DNA from 3 places in the Kitasatospora sp. NPDC001664 genome. Region 3 is predicted to be linked to each of the others. Evidence: riboswitches for the same ligand, from Rfam matches in the RefSeq annotation. Region 3 holds a riboswitch; each other region holds the start of a gene.
The links. A riboswitch is a leader RNA that binds a small molecule or an ion and turns the genes downstream of it on or off. The one in region 3 is predicted to bind cyclic di-AMP.
Positions count from the first base shown of each region.

Region 1: linked by a shared signal. The riboswitch ahead of ACWCYY_RS05510 (hypothetical protein) and the one ahead of ACWCYY_RS32260 (transglycosylase family protein) in region 3 are both predicted to bind cyclic di-AMP.
Region 2: linked by a shared signal. The riboswitch ahead of ACWCYY_RS00990 (glycoside hydrolase family 16 protein) and the one ahead of ACWCYY_RS32260 (transglycosylase family protein) in region 3 are both predicted to bind cyclic di-AMP.

Region 1 covers NZ_JBSFGS010000003.1:153,503-160,093, reverse strand. The annotation lists gene ACWCYY_RS05520 (SpoIIE family protein phosphatase) at 1-2,078, shown strand, start outside; gene ACWCYY_RS05515 (cupredoxin domain-containing protein) at 2,079-2,585, opposite strand; gene ACWCYY_RS05510 (hypothetical protein) at 2,703-4,106, opposite strand; cyclic di-AMP (ydaO/yuaA leader) riboswitch at 4,110-4,246, opposite strand; gene ACWCYY_RS05505 (GNAT family N-acetyltransferase) at 4,438-4,854, opposite strand; gene ACWCYY_RS05500 (bpX6 domain-containing protein) at 4,917-6,591, opposite strand, start outside.
Region 2 covers NZ_JBSFGS010000001.1:197,202-203,792, reverse strand. The annotation lists gene ACWCYY_RS01000 (hypothetical protein) at 1-213, opposite strand, end outside; gene ACWCYY_RS00995 (hypothetical protein) at 295-762, shown strand; gene ACWCYY_RS00990 (glycoside hydrolase family 16 protein) at 764-1,945, opposite strand; cyclic di-AMP (ydaO/yuaA leader) riboswitch at 1,952-2,119, opposite strand; gene ACWCYY_RS00985 (esterase/lipase family protein) at 2,287-3,525, opposite strand; gene ACWCYY_RS00980 (ribonuclease domain-containing protein) at 3,729-4,124, shown strand; gene ACWCYY_RS00975 (hypothetical protein) at 4,184-4,495, opposite strand; gene ACWCYY_RS00970 (GNAT family N-acetyltransferase) at 4,608-5,048, opposite strand; gene ACWCYY_RS00965 (carbohydrate binding domain-containing protein) at 5,274-6,591, shown strand, end outside.
Region 3 covers NZ_JBSFGS010000029.1:63,807-70,397, reverse strand. The annotation lists gene ACWCYY_RS32275 (DUF397 domain-containing protein) at 88-327, opposite strand; gene ACWCYY_RS32270 (sirohydrochlorin chelatase) at 668-1,525, shown strand; gene ACWCYY_RS32265 (hypothetical protein) at 1,615-3,714, opposite strand; cyclic di-AMP (ydaO/yuaA leader) riboswitch at 3,906-4,106, shown strand; gene ACWCYY_RS32260 (transglycosylase family protein) at 4,093-5,244, shown strand; gene ACWCYY_RS32255 (hypothetical protein) at 5,311-5,514, shown strand; gene ACWCYY_RS32250 (LacI family DNA-binding transcriptional regulator) at 5,566-6,591, opposite strand, start outside.

The DNA.
Region 1 (6,591 bases), on a different contig from region 3:
TCGCCCTGGCCACCCTCGGCGCCGCCCTGGTCAGCCGCCGGCTGCGCCGGCAGACCCGCGGCCTCGGGCCCTCCGAGATGACCCGGATGTACGAGCACCACGACGCGGTGCTGCACGCGGTCCGCGAGGGCGTGCTGATCCTGGACCGGGACGGCCGGCTGCTGCTGGCCAACGACGAGGCCGAGCGGCTGCTGGGGTTGCCCGCCGACGCCGAGGGCCGACGCGTCGGCGAGCTCGGGCTCGACCCCCGCGCGGCCGAGCTGCTCGCCTCCGGACGGCCCGTCACCGACGAGGTGCTGGCGGCCGGGGAGCGGCTGCTGGCGGTCAACGTCCGGCCCACCGACCGGCACGGCGGCCCGCCCGGGCTGGTGGCCACGCTGCGCGACACCACCGAGCTCCGCGCCCTCTCCGGGAAGGCCGAGCTGGCCCGCGACCGGCTGGAGCTGCTCTACGGGGCGGGCCTGGCGGTCGGCACCACGCTGGACGTGACGCGGACCGCCCAGGAGCTGGCCGAGCTGGCCGTCCCCGCCTTCGCGGACCACGTCACGGTGGACCTGGCCGAGCCCGTGCTCCGCGGCGAGGAGCCCCCGGCCGGGGCGCCGATGCGGCGGGCGGGGCTGAGCCCGGCCGGCCCCGGGAGTCCGTTCATCCCGCTGGGCGAACCGGTCCCGCTGGTCCCCGGCACACCGCGCGCCCGTAGTCTGGGCAGCGGGCACGCGGTGGCCGAGGCCGACCTCGACGCGACCCTGACCGCCTGGAGCGCGCACAGCCCGCAGCACGCGCGGCTGGTGCGCGAGCACGGCGTCCACGCCATGCTCGCGGTGCCGCTGCAGGCCCGGGGCGTGGTGCTGGGGATCGCCACCTTCTGGCGGGCCGGGCCGCGGGAGCCCTTCGACCCGGAGGACACCGCGCTCGGCGAGGGTCTGGTGGCCCGGGCCGCCGTCGCCATCGACAACGCCCGCCGCTACACCCGCGAGCACACCATGGCCGTCACCCTCCAGCGCAGCCTGCTGCCGGGCGGGCTGCCCGAGCAGGACGCCCTGGAGGTGGCCCGCCGCTACCTGCCCGCGCAGGCCGGTGTCGGCGGCGACTGGTTCGACGTCATCCCGCTGCCCGGGGCCCGGGTCGCACTGGTGGTCGGCGACGTGGTCGGGCACGGGCTGCACGCCGCCGCCACCATGGGACGGCTGCGCACAGCGGTGCACAACTTCTCCTCCCTCGACCTGCCGCCGGACGAACTCCTCGGCCTGATGGACGACTTGGTCAACCGGATCGACCAGGAGCAGTCCGCCGACCACGACAAGGCGCCGATCACCGGAGCCACCTGCCTGTACGCGGTCTACGACCCGGTCTCGCGGCGCTGCACCGTGGCGCGGGCCGGGCACCTGCCGCCGGCGGTGGTCCACCCCGACGGCACGGTGGAGTTCCCGGACGTCCCCGCCGGCCCCCCGCTCGGCCTGGTCGGCCTGCCCTTCGAGACGGCGGAGCTGGACCTGCCCGAGGGCTCCAAGCTGGTCCTCTACACCGACGGCCTGGTCGAGGTCCGCGGCCACGACATCGACCGCGGGCTCGACCAGCTGGCCGCCGCCCTCGCCCGCCCGGACCGCGACCCGGAGCAGACCTGCGAGGACGTGCTCGGCGCCCTGCCGTCCACCGCCCCGACCGACGACGTCGCCCTGCTGGTCGCCCGCACGCGCGCCCTGACCGACCGTCAGGTCCGGGTCTGGGACGTGCCCGCGGAGCCCACCGCCGTGCGCACGGTCCGCGCGGAGGTGGCGCGGCTGCTGACCGACTGGGGCCTGGACGAGCTCGCCTTCACCACCGAACTGATCCTCAGCGAGCTGGTCACCAACGCCATCCGCTACGGCCGCGCCCCGATCAAGGTCCGTCTGCTCCGCACCCGCACCCTGGTCTGCGAGGTCTGGGACGGCAGCGGCACCTCCCCCCACCTGCGGTACGCGGCCACCACCGACGAGGGCGGGCGCGGGCTCTTCCTGGTCGCCCAGTGCTCCGACCGCTGGGGCACCAGGTACACCGGCAGCGGCAAGGTCATCTGGGCCGAGCAGCGGCTGCCCTGATCAGCGGACCGTCAGGGTGCCCTTCATGGTGGTCGGGTGCAGCGTGCAGAAGAAGGGGTAACTCCCGGGCGTGGACGGGGCGGTGATGGTCTTGGACTGCCCCCGGGAGAGGGTCCCGGTGTCGAAGCCGCCGCTGCCCGTCGCGGTGAGCGTGTGCGGGGTGCCGTCCTGGTTGGTCACGGTGATCCTGGCCCCCGGCGCGACGGTGAGCTCGGCCGGGGTGAAGGTGAAGTCGCGGATGACGACGGTGGTGACGGTCGCCGCCGTGGAGGCGCCGGCCGACGGGCTCGCCGAAGCCGAAGCCGAGGCCGTTGCGGAAGCGGAGGCGGTGGCCGTGGCGGAGCGGGAAGCCGACGGGCTGGCCGAGGCCGTGGCGGCGGGGGTGGGCGTCGTACTGGGCCCGCCCCCGCCGTCCTTGTCGTCCGAGCAACCCGCCGCCCCGAGCAGGAGCACAGCTGCGGCCGCGGCGCACCGACGGGCACGGCCGGTGGTAGGGCGGATCGGCATCGGATCATCCTCCGGGGTGCGGCCTGGGTCGGGCCGGACCATCAGCGCACACCCGACGTGCCGTCACGCCGCCGCCCCTCCGACCGCGGCCGAAGTTCACCCGACCGGCGGGTGGGGTCAGCGCTGGAGGGCCGTGTTCAGGGTCTGCCAGAGCGGCTTGGTGGCGTAGGGGATCATGTCCTCGGCGTAGTACCACCAGAAGTGGCCGCCCACGTAGTAGGGAAGGTCGATCTTCAGGCCGTAGTAGTACGTCAGCATGGCCTGGGCCGCCGCCTGGGTGGAGGAGGTCGCGGCGTCGGGGAGGCCGATCTCGCCGAAGCCGAGCTTGGCGTTCGGGTAGAGCGCGTGCAGCTGCTGGAAGTAGGAGGTCCAAGTCGCCGCGCTGGGGCGGATGTTGTTGCACTGACCCTCGTAGTAGCTGAGGGTCACGTAGTCCAGGCCGTTGCGCATGTCCTCCGGGACGTACTGCCTGGTGAAGGCCAGCGGGTCGAGCTCCGAGGGGCCGTTGCCGCAGCCGATGTCGTAGTAGAGGGTCAGCGCGCTGCGCTTGCCGGCCGCCTCGACCTGGCGGTAGGCATCGGTGATCTTGGTGGAGACGTCGGCGTAGCTACCGAGCCAGTTGCCGTTGACCTCGTTGCCGATCTCCCAGACGTCCACCTTGCCGCCGAAGGCGTTCAGGTACTGGGCGACGCGGTCGTGGTAGGCCTGGGGCGAGAAGCTCTTGACGAACTCGGAGTCCAGGATCTCGCCCATGAGGTAGCTGACGGGCTGGAGTTGGTCGACCGCCGCGCTGTAGGAGCTCGGGCCCTCGGTCTCGTCGAAGACCAGGCGGGTGGTCGGGGTGCGCGCCAGGTGGCGCGAGGAGTCCACGATGGCGGAGAGCTTGGAGACGTCGTCGACGGTGACGCCGTAGAGCGGGTCCGGCAGCGCGCGCATGCCTGCGGGCGTGGTGGGCGCCACCGTCGGGGTCGGGCTCGGGGTGGGCGTTGGCGTGAGGGTCGGGCTCGGGGTCGGGGTGGGCGTCGGCGTCGGCGTCGGACTCGGCGTCGGCGTCGGACTCGGCGAGGGCGTCGGCGTGGGGGTGGGGCTGGGCGTCGGGGTGGGAGTCGGCGCCGTGCCCACGGTCAGGGTGTGGGTGGGCAGGTTGTGCCAGCGGCCGTCGAGGCCCCGCCAGCGGCCGAACTCCGTGTAGGTGCCGGCCGGCAGGTCGAGTGCGCCGGTGGTGACGGTGGTTCCGCTCGGGCAGATCCGGACGTTCCGGGCCGCGCCGGGGAAGTCGGTCCGGCGGCCGGCCGCGTCGCGGACGGCGACCCCGACGCTGTCCGCGGTGAAGCAGCGCGAGGAGTGCACGGCGAGCGAGGCCGTGACCGAGGGTCCGGTGACCGCCGGGGCCGGGGTGATCCGGTCCTCGACGACGGTCGGACCGCTGGCGGACGCCTGGGTGCTGACCAGGAGGGGAAGGGCGAGCAGGCCGGCTGCGGCCACCGCGCCGACCCGTACAGGGGTGGCAGAAAAGCGCATGGACAGGTTCCTCTGCGACGCCTGCGAGGTGAGCTGTCGGGTTCGGACCGGAGGTACGGCCCGGCCGCGGCTGTGGGAGCGGCTTCACCCCGAGCCTGCGGCGGCCACCGCGAACGCACGGGCGCTGGCGGGGGGCAGCAGGCGGCTGACCTGGTTCCCCCGCTCCCGTCCGTGTCCGTGCTCGAAAGACCACCGGCGGGTGGACGGGATTCGGCGGCCCACCGGAGGGGCCCGCGCGGAGCGGGCGACTCGGAGCAGGCTAGCAGCCGTTCCGACGCGTACAAGTCAGTGAGCGGTGCTGTAGCGCAGCTCACAGACCGGACGCGCCGGTTCAGGCCGTCCGGTGCCGGGAACGCAGACCGGCCGGGGTGGGGCGGAAGCCGCAGGCCCCCTCGTAGAAGCCGGCGTTCTCCGGCTCGTAGTCCACGTGCACCCAGTCGCAACCGGCGCGGAAGGCCTCCTCGGCCACCGCGTCGACCAACCGCTTTCCGATGCCGAGGCGTTGGTGGTCGGGGTGGACGGCGGTGTCCAGCACGAAGGCGTGCCTGCCGCCGTCCCAGACCGCGTGGACGAAGCCGACCAGACGGTCGGCCTCGAAGGCACCGACCCAGGTGAGGCTGTGCCGCTCCAGCCGACTCGCCCACGGCGTGACGCCGGGCCCGGCGTCCGCGCCGAACGCCCGCGCGTGCAGCTCGGACAGCTCCCGGTCGTCGACTCCGAACCGAACCCTCAACTCGACTACGGCCACGCTGATGTCACTCGCCCTCTCGCTCGACGCCCGTCGGGCGACGGCGACCAGCCTAGGGGCGGTCAGCGGGTGCCCGTGACGCGGAGGGAGGCCCGGAGGGTGGTGCCGTCCGTGCTGGTGGCCAGGATGCGGCCGGAGCGGTGCCAGTAGGTGACCGCGTCCGCGTGCTGCCGCAGCCCCGGGGCATGACGGAGGTCGGCCCCGGGGAAGTGGACGGTCGCCGCCGGGACGGCGCTCGGACCGCTGCCCGCGTGGAGCAGGATGCCGGTGCCCGCGGCGTCGATGGCCGGGAGGGCCCAGTGGTCGCCGTCACCGATCGGGCCGGACGGCTCGGCGGCCGCGAGCCGGTGGCCGGGGCCGGTGCCGGTCACCAGCCGCAGGACGGTGCTGTCGTCGTCCGACGGTCCGTCGGCCTCGGGCAGCTCGGCGGCGAGCAACCCCCCGGCCGCCAAGGGGACGGACTGCAGCGGCTGGTAGCCCTCCAGCCGCTGCCGGGAGCGCAGTTGCCAGCCCGGCAGCTCCCAGTGCCAGAGTTCGAGCAGGGGTGAGCCGTCGGGCAGCGCCGACGCCACGACCGCCGCGCAGCCGTCGGCCGAGCGGGCCACGTCGCTCACCAGCCTCTCCTCGCGCCCGAGTTCGCGCCAGACCGCGGTCGGTCCGGAGGCGAGGGCGTCCAGCACCACGATGCCGTCGCCGTCAGCGGTGATCAGGTGGCGGCCGTCGTAGGAGCGGGCCATCCGGGAGGCGCGCAGGGTCGTCCAGGGCCGGACGGTGTGGGTGGCGAGGTCCAGCCGCGAGACCTCGCGGGTCTGCCCGTAGGAGGCCACCAGCAGGGCGGACCCGCCGTGGTCGGCGAGCACCAACTGGTCGGCGGGCACGTCCCAGTGGGCCTTGGTACGACCGTCCGGGGTGAGCAGCCGCACGCCCGCCTGGCCGCAGGCGACCAGGACGGAGCCGGAGACCAGCAGGGCGGCGTCCAGCACCGGCAGCGTGCCGGGGCGGTCGGCGGCAGTGTGCCCGACGGCCCCCGAGGCGCCGCGCGTGGCCGGTCGGCGGCGTGGCTTGGCGAGGTCGGCCGCCACCAGCGGGTCGGCCCGACCGAGCAGCCGTTGGTGACGGGCCCGCTCCTCCCGCTCGGGGAGGGTGCCGCCGAGGCCGCCGTCGCGGACCACCGCGCGGGCCGCCGCCGTGGCCAGCTCGCGGTCCACCGCCGGGTCGGCGGCGGGCAGTTGGGCCAGCCCGGCGGCCAGCACCGAGCGGCCGGTGAGGGCCGGGTCCCCCGTACTGTCGAGCACGGCCAGCGCGAGTGCCCGGGTGGCGTCGCCCGCGCCCAGCGCCAGCAGGTAGGGCAGGGCGCGGCTGCGGGTCGGGCCGCCGAGGGCGACCGCCGCGCTGAGGTCGGCGGCGGCCGAGGGGCGCAGGGCCGGGTCCGGCCAGAGTGCCTCGGCCGCTCCCAGCCGGTCGCCGGACGCGCGACGGTCCTCCGCCCAGGCAGAGCGCAACTCCCGTGCCGCGTCCGGGTCTTCGGCCGAGAGCAGCTCCACGGCGCGGGCGAAGACGCCGGTCCGGTGGGCCGTCCGGACGGCGCGGGTGCGTTCGCCCGCTCGCCACCAGAGGCGGACCACCAGATCGGCGGCGAGCCCGCGGCCCTCGGCCAGTTCGGCGGCCGCCGTCAGCCGCCCGTGCCGGGCCAGCAGCCCGACCGCCTCAGCGGGGGCGTCCAGCAGGTCGGCCAGG
Region 2 (6,591 bases), on a different contig from region 3:
CAGCTTCGGATCCGCCCGGACGGCCTCCAGGGTGGCCTTGTCCCGCCACAGGCTCTGCACCCGCCAGCGGCCACCCGGGCCGCGCAGCAGCTCCGTCCTGATCAGCCCCTCCGGCAGCGCCCCTGCCACCAACTCCCGGTACGACGTCACGAGTTGGGCCTCCTTCTCGGGGCCGACCACCCCGGAGACCTCGCTCAACACCTGTCCGGACACCGTCCGCACCTCCATCTCTCCCGGACACTCTGCCGATACATTCTGTGCAGTTGGCGACACGGAGAGCGAACGGAGTGGACCATGGGTGGACGGAAGCTGACGGTGGTGCTGGCCGCAGCCGCAGCGCTGGTGCTGGGGGTGACCGTGCCGGCGAGCGCGGCGCCCTCGAACTCGGACCTGGAGGTGGTCCGGCTGGACCCCGAGGCGGCTCCACCCGGTGGCACCACGACGGTGCACGGATTCGTCGCCAACGGGGGCCCCGACCGGACCGAGTCGCCCTTCACGGTGGTGCTGACGGTCCCCGAGGGCTTCACCTTCGAGGGCCCGACCTTCCCGACCGACTGCACCCTCACGGCCGGGAACCACGCGCTGACCTGCACCTTCGGCGCCGGCCTGCCTCAGTACCGGACCGCGACGGTCCTCGCCCCCGTCCGGGTGGACACGGACGTGCCCCCCGGCACGACGGCCGAGGGGCAGGTGACGGTGGTCAGCGCGGACGACACGGACCTCACGAACAACTCCACGCCGTTCACGCTCTCCGTGAGCTGACTCAGCGGTAGACGCGGACCCAGTCCGCGGCGAAGTCGATCGGTGCGGTGCCGGACGGCGCCGGGTGGTACTTCCCGGCACCCACCGAGAGGTTGAGGATCAGGTAGGCGGACCAGTCGGCCCCCACGCCCTGGTTGTCGGAGAAGACCTTGACGCCGTTCACGTACCAGTCGACGGAGTTCGCACCGTAGTACGTGCCGATGGTGACCCACTTCTCGTGGCCGATCGCGGTGGCGTCGGTGAGGTACTTCTGGCCCGACCTGACGTGGTTGGTCAGCTCCAGCAGCGCGGCGTTGTCCGGGTGGTACTCGAAGGTGTCGATCTCCCCGTTGCCGTTCTTCCAGGTCCACAGCGCGGGCCACGCGCCCGCCTCGGAGGGCAGCTGCACCCGGGCCTCGGCGTAGTCGCCGGTCCGCACCTGGAAGCCCTGCGAGGAGTACTCGGTGGTGAGCAGTCCGGTGTCCCAGGCCTGCTTGCCGTTCTCCAGGGTGTGCGCGGAGGGCTTGGCGGTGAAGGTGGCCACACCGTTCGCGACCGAGACGCCGGACGGGTTCAGCCAGTCCAGCTTGTTGTCGTCGGGGTTGTGGTTGCCGTAACGGTAGCTGCTGCTGCGGTCGTTGACCCACTTGCTGCCGAGCGCGACGGGAGCGTCGAACTCCTCCGACCAGGTCAGCGCCTTGCCCGGCACGGGCGAACCACCCGGGGTCGGGGTCGGGGTGGGCGTCGGAGTGGGCGTGGGAGTGGGCGTGGGGGTCGGGGTCGGGGTCACCGAGGCACCGCCGACGGTCAGCTGACGGGACGGCAGGTTGTGCCAGCCCCCGTTCTGGTCCTGCCAGAAGCCGAACTGGGTGTACGTCCCGGCCGGCAGCGCCCGGGCGCCACTGGTGAAGGTCACCCCGCCCGGGCAGATCCGCACGTTGCTCGCGTTGCCGGGGAAGTCGAGGTTGCGGCCGGCCGCGTCCCGGACGCCGACGCCGAGGGTCTTGGCGGTGAAGCAGGAGCCGGAGTGCACGGTCAGGCTGGCCCGGCCGGCCACATCCGCGGCCAGGGTGTTCGGGCTGAGCCGGTCCTGGGTGACGACGGTGACGGCCTCGGCCTGGCCGGCCAGCGGGGCGGCGGCGATCAGCGGGACGGCCACCAGGGCGGCCGCGCCGAGGCGCGCGGGAGTGACGGAGAAGCGCATGGGCAGGAGTCCTCTTTCGACGCCTGCGAGGTGAGCTGTCGGGTTCGGGCATGAGGGAACGCCCGGCCGCCCGTGAGCGGCTTCACCCCGAGTGCCCCTGCGCCGAGTGGGCGGGCAGGGGTCACGGACTGACCTGGTTCCCCCGCTCCTGCCCGTACTCGGTGTGGTCGAGTGACCGTCGACGGGCAGGCAGGACTCGGCGCCCCGGCGACGGCGTCCGCTCGTACGCGGACAACTCCCTGCAGGCTAGGCGGCGACCCGCCGAGCGACAACGAGACGTCCCTCACAGGACCCGGCCCACCGGTCGCAGCCGACCCCTTGGGCGGATACCGTTCCGCTCCTCAGGACAGCCAGGCGGCGACCTGGGCGGCGGCGGCCGGAGCCCAACCGAGTTCGAGGTGGTTGAGGTCGGTGAGCAGCCTGGTGCCGCCGACGGTCCGGATGCCGGTGGTGTCGAGGGCGCTGGCGGTGAGGACGATGCCGTCGCTCGGGCCGCGGTTCTCGTTGAGCAGGCCGGGGAGGTCGGCGGAGCCGCCGGCCAGCAGGTAGGCCGGGACGGCGGCCGGGGTGCCCGCGGCCTGCAGCGGGGCGATCAGCGAACCGGCGTCGATCGCGGCCTGGATGCCCTGGCCGGCGGTGTAGTAGCCCTGGCCGCCGTAGTAGGTGGTCCACCAGTCCTGGGTGAGCTGGTCCACGCCGTACCGCCCGTCCCAGCGGGCCAGCAGCTGGCGCTGGCCGGGGAAGCAGTCGGAGCCGTTGACCGGCAGCACGCCGAGGCAGGGCTGGGAGGTGTAGGTGCCGTAGCAGGTCATCCAGAGGTGCGGGGAGGGTGCGTTGGCGGTGCCCCCGCAGGCGGGCCAGGTGGCCAGCGAGAAGCTCCAGCCGTGGGCGTAGACGTAGTCGAGGCCGCCGTTGGGGCCACCGAGGGTGACCAGCCGGCGGACGTCTCCGGGGTAGGCCCGCCCCCAGGACGGCCGGACCGAGGAGGCCCAACTCCGGGCCGCCACTTCGCCCTTGCTCCAGGCGACCAGGTCGACCTGGCCCACGCCGAGCCGGTCCCGGATCACCGCGACGGCGTCCCCGACCGCCTGGGCCTGCATCAGGTTGTCACCGTGCTTGTGGGCGAACCCGATCGCGAAGACCCGGTGCCCGGCGGCGGCCAGCTGCTGCGCCAGCCCGGTCGAAGGGCAGCTCGCCGCACCGCAGTTGCCGCTCTCGGCGGGGTTGGCCCAGGCCCGGTCCGCGTTGTCGTTGGCCCCGTGCACCAGCAGGACGGCGGACTTGGCGCCGGTGTCCCAGCCGGCGGCCGAGTAGAGCAGGAAGCGGGCCGAGGAGGGGCGCTTCACCCCGCCGAAGTAGCTGACCCGGGCGCCGTCCTGGTCACCGCGGCCGTCCGCGGGGAACTGCTCGGCGCGGAACCCGGTGGTGGTGTCGTACCAACGCTCCACCTTGGCCCAGCCGTTGCCGGGTGCGGAGTACGTCGCCTCCAGCTTCAGGTACGCGGGGGTCGCGGCGGCGGCCGGACCGAGGCCCAGCGCCAGGGCGGCGCAGCTGAGCAGCAGTACGAGGAGTCGTCTCACAGGGAGCTCCAGCCTGGTGGGGGGCAGGGGTCCGGCCACGGTAGGCGGACCGGCACCGCTCCCCCATGGCACGGTCACACATCCGGCACCTGCGCCGCATGGCGGCAACCCACAAGTCACGTGGATTCACGGCGAGTTACCCGTCGGTGAAGTGTTTCCGCAACGCTTCCTCCGGGACCTGACAAACCCTCAGACTGAAAAACATGCGAATCACTCTACGCGCGTTGAAGACCCGTGCCGCTTCCGTCGCCGCCGTCGGTCTGCTCACCCTCGCCCCCACCGCCGTGTTCGCCACCGACGCCTCCGCCACCGTCAGCGGGAGCATCTGCCACACCGCCCTCCCGGCCGAGGGCCGCACCACCGTCAAGCTGATCGACCAGGGCGGCCCGTTCCCCTACAGCCAGGACGGCATCGTCTTCCAGAACCGCGAGGGCGTGCTCCCGAAGCAGACCACCGGCTACTACCACGAGTACACCGTGAAGACCCCGGGCTCCTCGACCCGCGGCGCCCGCCGCATCGTCACCGGCAAGGTCTTCCACGAGGACTACTACACCGCCGACCACTACGCGACCTTCTACAAGGTCAACTTCGGCTGCTGACGCCCCACTTCACCCACCGGCCGCCCGCCCCACTTCCCCGGGGGCGGGCGGTCGCGCGGTCAGCTCGGGACGGGCCGCGCCGGACGCGGCGCACGCTGACTGAGCCCCATCAGGCCGAACCCGACCAGCAAGAACACGTTGCCGATCATCACCAGGCCCATCCGGAAGCCGAACTCGCCGACCAGCAGCCCGAACACCGCCTGCCAGACCAGGGCGAAGGCCGACACCAGCTGGGCCCAACCGTGCAGCCGGGGACGGCGGACGTACCTCCGGTTCAGCGGGAGCATCCAGCCCCGCGTCAGCGTCGCGATCCCCGACCCGGCGAGGAAGACCGCCACCAGCAGAGGCGGAACTGCGAGATACACCTTCACGATTCGCTCCCCGCACCCCGGACACGCTCCGGAGCGCAGCGCGATCATGGCACCCGGCCCCCACCGCGTCCAGTGCCGATCCGCGTGATCGTCCACCGCCGCACCGGCGCGTTCACGGCAGCTCCCGCACCATGAAGACGTCCACCGGGTCCTCGGTCTCGACGGTGAATCCGTGGCGTTCGTACAGCCGTCGGGCCGGGCTGCCCTGGAGGACGTTGAGGCGGACGGGGGTGCGGGTGCGGTCGCACTGCTCCAGCAGCCGACCCAGCACGCCCGAGCCGACGCCGGCTCCCTGGTGGCGCGGGTCAAGGTAGAAGTGCTCCAGCCAGCAGCCGTCCGCGGCGGGCCGCAGGGCCACGCAGCCGGCGAACTCGCCGGCCACCTCGATCACCCAGGTGTGGCCCGGGTCGAACCCGTCACGCAGCCGCTGCCGGACGCGCTGCGGGTCGTACCGGCCGAGCCGCTCCAGATCCGGTCGCAGCACCGTCGCGCGCAGCTCGGCCACCGCCTCGACGTCCGAAGCCGATGCCTGCCGAAGATCCCAGTCCGCCATGCCCGGCACGCTATCGCGCCGGACCCGGGGCCTCGCCTCCGGACCTGACGTCGGGCCTTTACGGGGGATTTACGGACGAGTACCCTCCTGAAACATCTTGCAGAGTCTTGCGCAAGACGGAGCGTCAACTCCGGTCGGTGGCGTGCGCCGCAGGGCCCCACCCCTGTGCCGTCGCCGGAGGGGGCGTCTCCTCCCCCACCCGTCAGGCATTCGAGGAGTCCCTCCGTGGACCGTGAAGTCGCACGCCGCCCCCGGCGATCCCGCCATCCACTGGCCGCCGTACTGGCCGTCGTGGCAGGGCTGTTGGCCACCCTGCTGCCCGCACTCACCGCCAACGCGGCCACCACCGCGACCGTCTACTACAAGCCCGCCACCACCTGGAGCGCCGTCTACCTGCACTGGGCCCCCACCGGCGGGAGTTGGACCACTCCGCCCGGCACCGCCATGGAGGCGGCCTGCTCCGGCTGGTTCAAGAAGAGCGTCGACCTCGGCGCCGCCACCGGTCTCCAGGCCACCTTCACCAACGGCTCGGGCAGTTGGGACAGCCGCAACGGCGCCAACTACCAACTCGCCGGCGGCACCAGTGCCGTCTCGGGCGGCACCGTCACCACCACCGACCCGTGCGCGGCCGCCACCCCCACCTCCGCGACCGTGTTCTACTCCACCGCCGGCCGCAACTGGCCCGCGTACTACCTGCACTGGGCCCCCACCGGCGGCACCTGGACCACCTCCCCCGGCACGGCGATGACCGCCGCCTGCACCGGCTGGGTGAAGCAGACCGTGGCCCTCGGCTACGCGGCCACCTGGCAGGCGACCTTCAACAACGGCGCCGGCACCTGGGACAACAACGGCGGCGCCAACTACCAGCTGGGGACGGGCTCGATCACCGTCAAGGACGGCGTCGTCGCCCACTCGGACCCCTGCGGCACCACCACGCCGGAGCCGACGCCCACCCCCACCACGACGCCGACCCCGGCGACCGAGGCCACCGTCTGGTACTCGACCACCAGCGTCGGCTGGTCCACCGTCAACCTGCACTGGGCCCCCACCGGCGGCGCCTGGACCACCTCCCCCGGCACGGGCATGACCGCCGCCTGCACCGGTTGGGTCAAGCGCACCGTCAGCCTCGGCGCCGCCACCACCTGGCAGGCCGTCTTCAACAACGGCAACGGCGTCTGGGACAACAACAACGGCGTCAACTACCAGCTCCGCGGCGGCAACAGCACCGTCAAGGACAAGACCGTCACCCCCGACGCCACCGACCCCTGCGCCACCGCCGTCCCGGACACCACCGCCCCCACGGCCCCGACCGGCGTCAGCGCCTCCGCCACGGGCACCGGCACCGTGCTCACCTGGAACCCGGCCACCGACGACCGCGGCGTGACGGGCTACCAGGTCACCCGTACCGGCGGCAGCCGGGGCGGCTCCGTCGTCGACACCACCTCCACCGTGTACTCGCAGAGCGGCCTGGAGCCCACCACCTCCTACTGCTGGACCGTCAGGGCGAAGGACGCGGCGGGCAACCTCTCCACCGCCTCCGCTC
Region 3 (6,591 bases):
CGCCTGACGCCCCGTCGGGCCCGGACACGACGAAAGGCCGCCGCGATCCCCTCGCGACGGCCCCGGTGCCCCCGGTCCGACGGACTGTCAGCCCGCCAGGTGGTCGAACTCCCCGTCCTTCGCGCCGAGCAGCAGCGCCGCTATCTCCGCGCGGGTGTAGACGAGGGCCGGCCCGTCCGGGAAGCGGGAGTTGCGCATCGCGACGTCACCACCCGGCAGCGCCGCGAACTCCACGCAGTTCCCCTGCGAGTTGCTGTGGCGGCTCTTCTGCCAGACCACACCCTCGAGGTCCGCGGAAGGCATGCCGTTGTACGTGGTGTTCTGCATGTGGATTCTCCCCGACGTGACAGGCGTTCGCCTCACTTGACGTGATGATAGCTCCAGTGCACGTGCATCAGCACGGGTGTTTGCGCGTGCACGATGTGGGGCATCAATCAGTCAGCACGGGTGTCCGACAAGCGAGTTGAGGCCCCGTATCAGGACAAACGCGGGCCAATCGTGGACATACCGATGACTGCGCGTACTCGAACTCCAGCGGGTTGTCGATCTTCGGGGGTCTGTCGAGATGGCTCACGGTCCGTCACCTCTGTCGGATTGTGACGCCGATCACTGTCCGGACTCCGGCCCGGCTGTGGGAGGTAGGGCGAGATGTCCTACGATCTCCGCCATGAGCACAGCAGCCATCCCGGGCCCGGCACTGCCCGTACGTACTCCAGGCTCCCGTGCGCGGGGGCGCCACCGCCGTCCCGAGCGGCCGGAGATCCCGGCGGGTTCGCCGACGCTGGTGCTGGCCGTTCCGGCCACCGCCGGGCCGGAGGTCCGCCCCGTGGTCGAGGAACTGCTCTCGATCGTGCGCGGCGAGCAGCCCGGCATCGAGACCGCCGCCGCCTACCTGGACGGCTCCCAGGACGACTCCTCCCCCACCGTGGCCGAGCTGCTCGCCCGGGCCGCCGAGGCCGGGCTGCCCGCCCCGGTGCTGGTGCCCCTCCTCCCGGGCCCGCACGGCTTCCTGACCGGCCTTCACGAGCTGGCCGCCGCGCACGGCGCCGTCGTGACGGACGTGCTCGGCCCGCACCCGCTGCTGGCCGAGGCCGTCCACGTCCGCCTCTCCGAGGCCGGGCTGGCCCGGGCCGACCGGGCCCGGCTGTTCGCCATCGCGACCGCCGCGGACGGCATCGTGCTCACCACCGCCGGCGGTGAGGACGCCGCCCAGGCCGCCGAGATTACCGGCGTGCTGCTGGCCGCCCGCCTGGCCGTCCCGGTGGTCGGCGCCGCGCTCGACGTTCCCGGCTCGGTGCTGGCGGCCGTCAACCACCTGAAGGCGACCGGCTCCCAGCGCCCCGCGCTGGCCCCGCTGGTGATCGGCCCCGAGGCCGACCCGGAGCTGCTGGCCACCGCCGCCGAGGAGGCGGACTGCCCCAGCGCCGCCCCGCTCGGCGCCTACCCGGCCGTCGGCCAGCTGATCGCCTCGGCGTACCTGGCAGCGCTCCCGCAGCCCGCCTTCGAGGAGCAGCCGGAGGCCTGACACCCCGACAGCACGAGGGGCCCCGTACGGTGTGCAACCGTACGGGGCCCCCTCGCGTCCGTCCCCGTGTGGACTCCGCGACCCAGGACTCAGGAGAGCGGCGCCGCGTCCCGCAGCGCGATCCTCGGGGTGACCACGGCGCGCGGTGGAACGGCGCTGGTGGTCGGGGTCGGCGCGCCCGAGAGGTGGATCTCCTGGGCCTGGTCCGCCCCGGCCCTGCGCAGCACCACCCGCTTCGGGGTCGGCAGCTTCGGGTCGATCCAGAGCTCGGTGCCGCTGAACTCGCAGTCCAGGATGGCGATGTCCTCCGGTGCCCCGCCGTCCACCGCGCGCAGCGCGACCCCGGCCTTCCGGTATCCCGTGAACTTGCTGCGCGTCACCTGGACGGTCTCGCCCGGGAGTTGGTGCAGCGCGGTGGAGACGGCGTAGTCCGACTGCCCGGCCGCGTCGATCAGCAGGCCGTCGAAGACGGTGCCCTTGTCCCGGCCGAGCGCGTGGATCGCCACTCCGCCGGCCGCGTTGCCGTACAGGACGGTTCCGTTGTAGTCGAAGTCGTTCAGGTAGGCGCCGTGCTCGATGCCCCAGCCGCCGTTGTGGTAGGCCACGAACTGGCCCACGGTGTGGTGGAATTCGGCGTTCAGCCAGACGAAGATGCCGTTCTCCAGGTTGTTGTGGGCCAGGCAGCGCTCGAAGGTCCACACCCCTTCGCTGGTCTCCGGCCACTCGTAGCCGGAGGCGCCGTTGGCGCCCTGGACGCCGACCGCCACGCAGTCCCGGGCCACCCCGCCCTTGCCCGCGCCGAGGCTGAAGCCGGTCAGCCGGTAGCCGCGCGGGTTGGGGTCGAACTGGGTGCGGGAGGCCACGCAGGCGTCGTAGGTGATGTCGTTGGAGGGCCCCTGGGGGGTGCGGGTGTCCAGCGGACCGTCCCACCAGTAGGCGTCCTCCCAGGTCTGGTGGGCGATGCAGGAGCGGAAGGTGATGCCGTGGCAGTTGTGCGGCACGAAGGCGTGGCTGCCGGTGTCGCGGACCACCACGCCCTCCACCACGGTGCCCCGGGTGGTGTCGCCGAGCATGTGGAAGTGCAACCCGTACCGGCCGAGCACCGGCTCGGTGACGGGCTTGCCGGCCCACTTCTCCTTGCCGGCCGACCTCGGGCCCATCCAGCGCAGCGCGGCGTAGCGGACGTCGGCCCGCTGGTTGCTGGTGATGTGGACGTGGGCCCGGCCCTTCTCGGTGCCCTCGACCCGGACGTTGCGGGTCAGGTTGAGCACCTCGGCGCCGACGCTCACCCCGCCGCCGGTGGTGACCTTGGGGTGGGCGTACTTGAGCGGGCCGTCCAGGCTGACGGTGGATCCGTTGACGGCGGTGACGGTGCGGTGGTCGTAGCGCTCGGAGAAGCCCTCGGCGTCGGGCGTCCCGGTCGGGGTGACGGCGAGCTCGTCGCCGACCTGCCAGCCGGCCGGGGCGGCGGCCAGCCGGATGCTGGTGTCGCCGGCCTTCAGCGGGCCGGCCGCGCGGACCCAGGCGGTGCGCTGGGCGCCCGCCAGGCGGAGCCGGCCGGAGCCGGTGACCCAGAGGCCGGTGTCGCTCTCCACCAGGGCCATCCCGCCGCCCTGGAAGCGTCCCTCGTCGACCGCGGGGAAGCGGACGGCGTGGACGGTGGCGGCGTTCGACGGGGCGAGGGTGAGCGCGCCGCGGACCTCGACGTTGCCGTGCGAGGTGAGCGAAACCGGACGATCCGGGGCAAAGGTGAGCGAACCTGACGGTTCGACCAGGAGCGAACCCACCGTCACGTCGCCGTCCAGCAGCACGTGGTCGGTGATCCGCACCGCCGCGCCGGGGCGGGGCGCGGCGCCGCCGCTCCAGCCGGCCGGGTCGGACCAGCTCCGCGGCCGCACCGTCTCGGCGGGCGAGGCGGAGGCGGCGGCCGATTCGGTGGGCGAGGCCGAGGCGGACGGGCTGTCAGAGGCACCGGGCGAAGCACCGTGCGAATGCGAAGCTTCCGTCGGCGGCGGTGGCTTCGCCGCCGAGGGGGCGTCAGGACCGCTGCCGCTGCGCCGTACCACCTCCTCCACCCCGACCGCCGCCAGGGCGGTGCCGATCGCCAGGCCGATGAGGAGCTTCCGGCGACTGACCTTTGCCGATCCGTTGTCCGCCGGGCCCGACTGGGGCCCTCTCGCGTGCCGCATGACCCGAAGCATAGGCAAATCCCTTTGCTCGCAAGGAATTTGAACAGAATCGATCGGAATCGACATCCGGATCGACAGCTTCCGGTTCATGAAGAGTCGGTAAAGAAACCATGATCAGCATCACAGGGGTTTGCGGTTTCAACTTAACTCTGCCTAACGTGACGCCCTGTTCGTGACCACACGGACCCAGCCCCTCCGGAACGCCGAATCCTGCCGCCGGACGGGTCGGCAGCTCATCAGCACCGCGGCAGGGGCGGGGGAACCACAGGTAAGTCGCCTGGTTTTGGTCATGTATGACCGATTTCAGGCTTGGGGTGAAGCCGCGCTCAGGCACGGCCGGGCAACTCCAGCCCGAATCCGACAGCTCACCTCGCAGGCGTGGGAGAGGAACGCGTCTTCGTGCTGTCCAGCACCACTTCCAAGCGTGCCCGCCGACTCATCGCCGCCACCGGCGTCGTGGGCATCGGCCTCACCATCCCGACCCTCACCGCCGGCACCGCCTCGGCCGCCCCCGTCTCCGTGTGGGACAAGGTCGCCGCGTGCGAGTCCACCAACGACTGGTCGATCAACACCGGCAACGGCTTCTACGGCGGCCTGCAGTTCACCTCCAGCACCTGGGCCGAGTTCGGCGGCAAGCAGTACGCGCCGCAGGCCAACCAGGCCACCAAGGCGCAGCAGATCGCGGTCGCCGAGAAGGTGCTCGCCTCCCAGGGCCCCGGCGCCTGGCCGGTCTGCTCCGTCAAGGCGGGCCTGACCAAGGGCGGCGCCGCCGCCCAGGTCGACACCTCCTCGACCACCACCTCGGCCCCGAAGGCGGAGGCTCCCAAGGCCGCCGAGCAGCCCGCCGCCCAGCCGGCCGCGAAGCCCGCGGCCGCCAAGAGCTACACCGTGGTGGCCGGTGACTGGCTCTCCACCATCGCCCAGCAGCAGAACGTCGAGGGCGGCTGGGAGAAGCTCTACGAGCTGAACAAGGCTCAGCTCACCGAGGGCCCGGACATGATCTACCCGGGCCAGCAGCTGGTCCTGGGCAACGTCGCCCAGGCCGCCCCGGCCCCGGCTCCGGCCCCCAAGTCGACCGCCCCGCAGTCGGGTTCGGCCTCCACCGGCACCACCACCAAGGCGAAGAAGTCCGCCGCCGCGGCCGCCGAGCAGACCGCGACCGTCGCCACCGGCTCCAAGGCCGCCGCGATCAACTTCGCGCTCTCCAAGGTCGGCCAGGCCTACGTCTACGGCGGCAGCAGCAACGGCGGCTGGGACTGCTCCGGCCTGACCCAGGCGGCCTTCCGCCAGGCCGGGATCTCCCTGCCGCGGGTGGCCAACGACCAGGCGGACGCCGCCACCCGGGTCTCGCTGGACAACCTCCAGGCGGGCGACCTGCTGTTCTGGTCCAACAACGGCGCCAACTCCGGCGTCTACCACGTCGCCATCTACCTGGGCGGCGGCAAGTACGTCGAGGCGGCCAACCCCCGCGCCGGCGTGAAGACCGAGACCATCGCCAACTGGGCCCCCGACTTCGCGGGCCGCGTCTGACGACGGCATGAAGCCGTGCCCCCGGAGACCTGGTCGGCTCCGGGGGCACGGCCGTATCCTGCCGCCATGGCCAAGGTCAACGTCTCCCTGGAAGCCGACTTCGCGATCGAGCTGATGCTCCTCGCCGGCACCAAGAACCCGCAGGACGCCGTCGAGCTGATCCTGCGCGACTACCTCGTGCGCTCGCGCCGCACCGAGGCACGGACCGGCGACGCCGCCGACGAGGCGCGCCTCACCGAACCCAGGGGCGGTGTCGTCCAGGAGGGCTGACAGCACGGAGGGGCCCGGGGTCACGACGACCCCGGGCCCTTCTCGCGCGTCCTAACGCCCGTGCTGGCGCGGGCCGGTGGAGCCGCGCATGACCAGCTCGGGCTGGAACATGAACTCACCGCGCTGCGAGCCACTGCCGTTGACCTCCTCCAGCAGGGCGTCGACGGCGGCGGTGGCCATCGCCTCGACCGGCTGGCGGACGGTGGTGAGCGGCGGCTCGGTGAAGGCGATCAGCGGCGAGTCGTCGAAACCGACCACCGAGACGTCCTTCGGCACCGCCATCCCGCGCTGGCGGACCGCCCGGATCGCGCCGAGCGCCATCAGGTCGCTGCCGCAGACGATCGCGGTGCAGCCCTTGTCCAGCAGGGCGTTGGCCGCGGCGTGCCCGCCCTCCACGCTGAACAGCGTGTGGTGGACGTACTCGGCGGCCTGGTCCGGGCCGAGGCCGAGGTACTCGCCGACCGCGGCGGTGAAGCCCTCGATCTTGCGCAGCACCGGCACGTAGCGCCGCTGACCGACCGCCAGGCCGATCTTCTCGTGGCCGAGTTCGACCAGGTGCTGGACGGCCATCCACATCGCGGCCCGGTCGTCCGGCGAGATGAACGGCGCGGCGATCTTCTCGCTGTAGCCGTTGATCAGCACGAACGGCACCTGGCGGCCGGTCAGCTTGGCGTACCGGTCGTGGTCGGCGGTGGAGTCGGCGTGCAGGCCGGAGACGAAGACGATGCCCGCCACGCCCCGGTCGACCAGCATCTCCACCAGTTCGTCCTCGGTGGAGCCGCCCGGGGTCTGGGTGCAGAGCACCGGCGTGAAGCCGTGCCGGCTCAGCACCTGCTCGATCACCTGGGCCAGGGCGGGGAAGATCGGGTTGCTCAGCTCCGGCGTGATCAGGCCGATCAGGCCGGCGCTGCGCTGGCGCAGCCTGGTGGGCCGCTCGTACCCGAGCACGTCGAGTGCGGCCAGCACCGTCTGACGGGTCGTCGCGGAGACGCCCGCCTTGCCGTTGAGGACGCGGCTGACGGTGGCCTCGCTGACCCCCGCCTGCGCCGCGATGTCCGAGAGTCGCGCCGTAGTCAC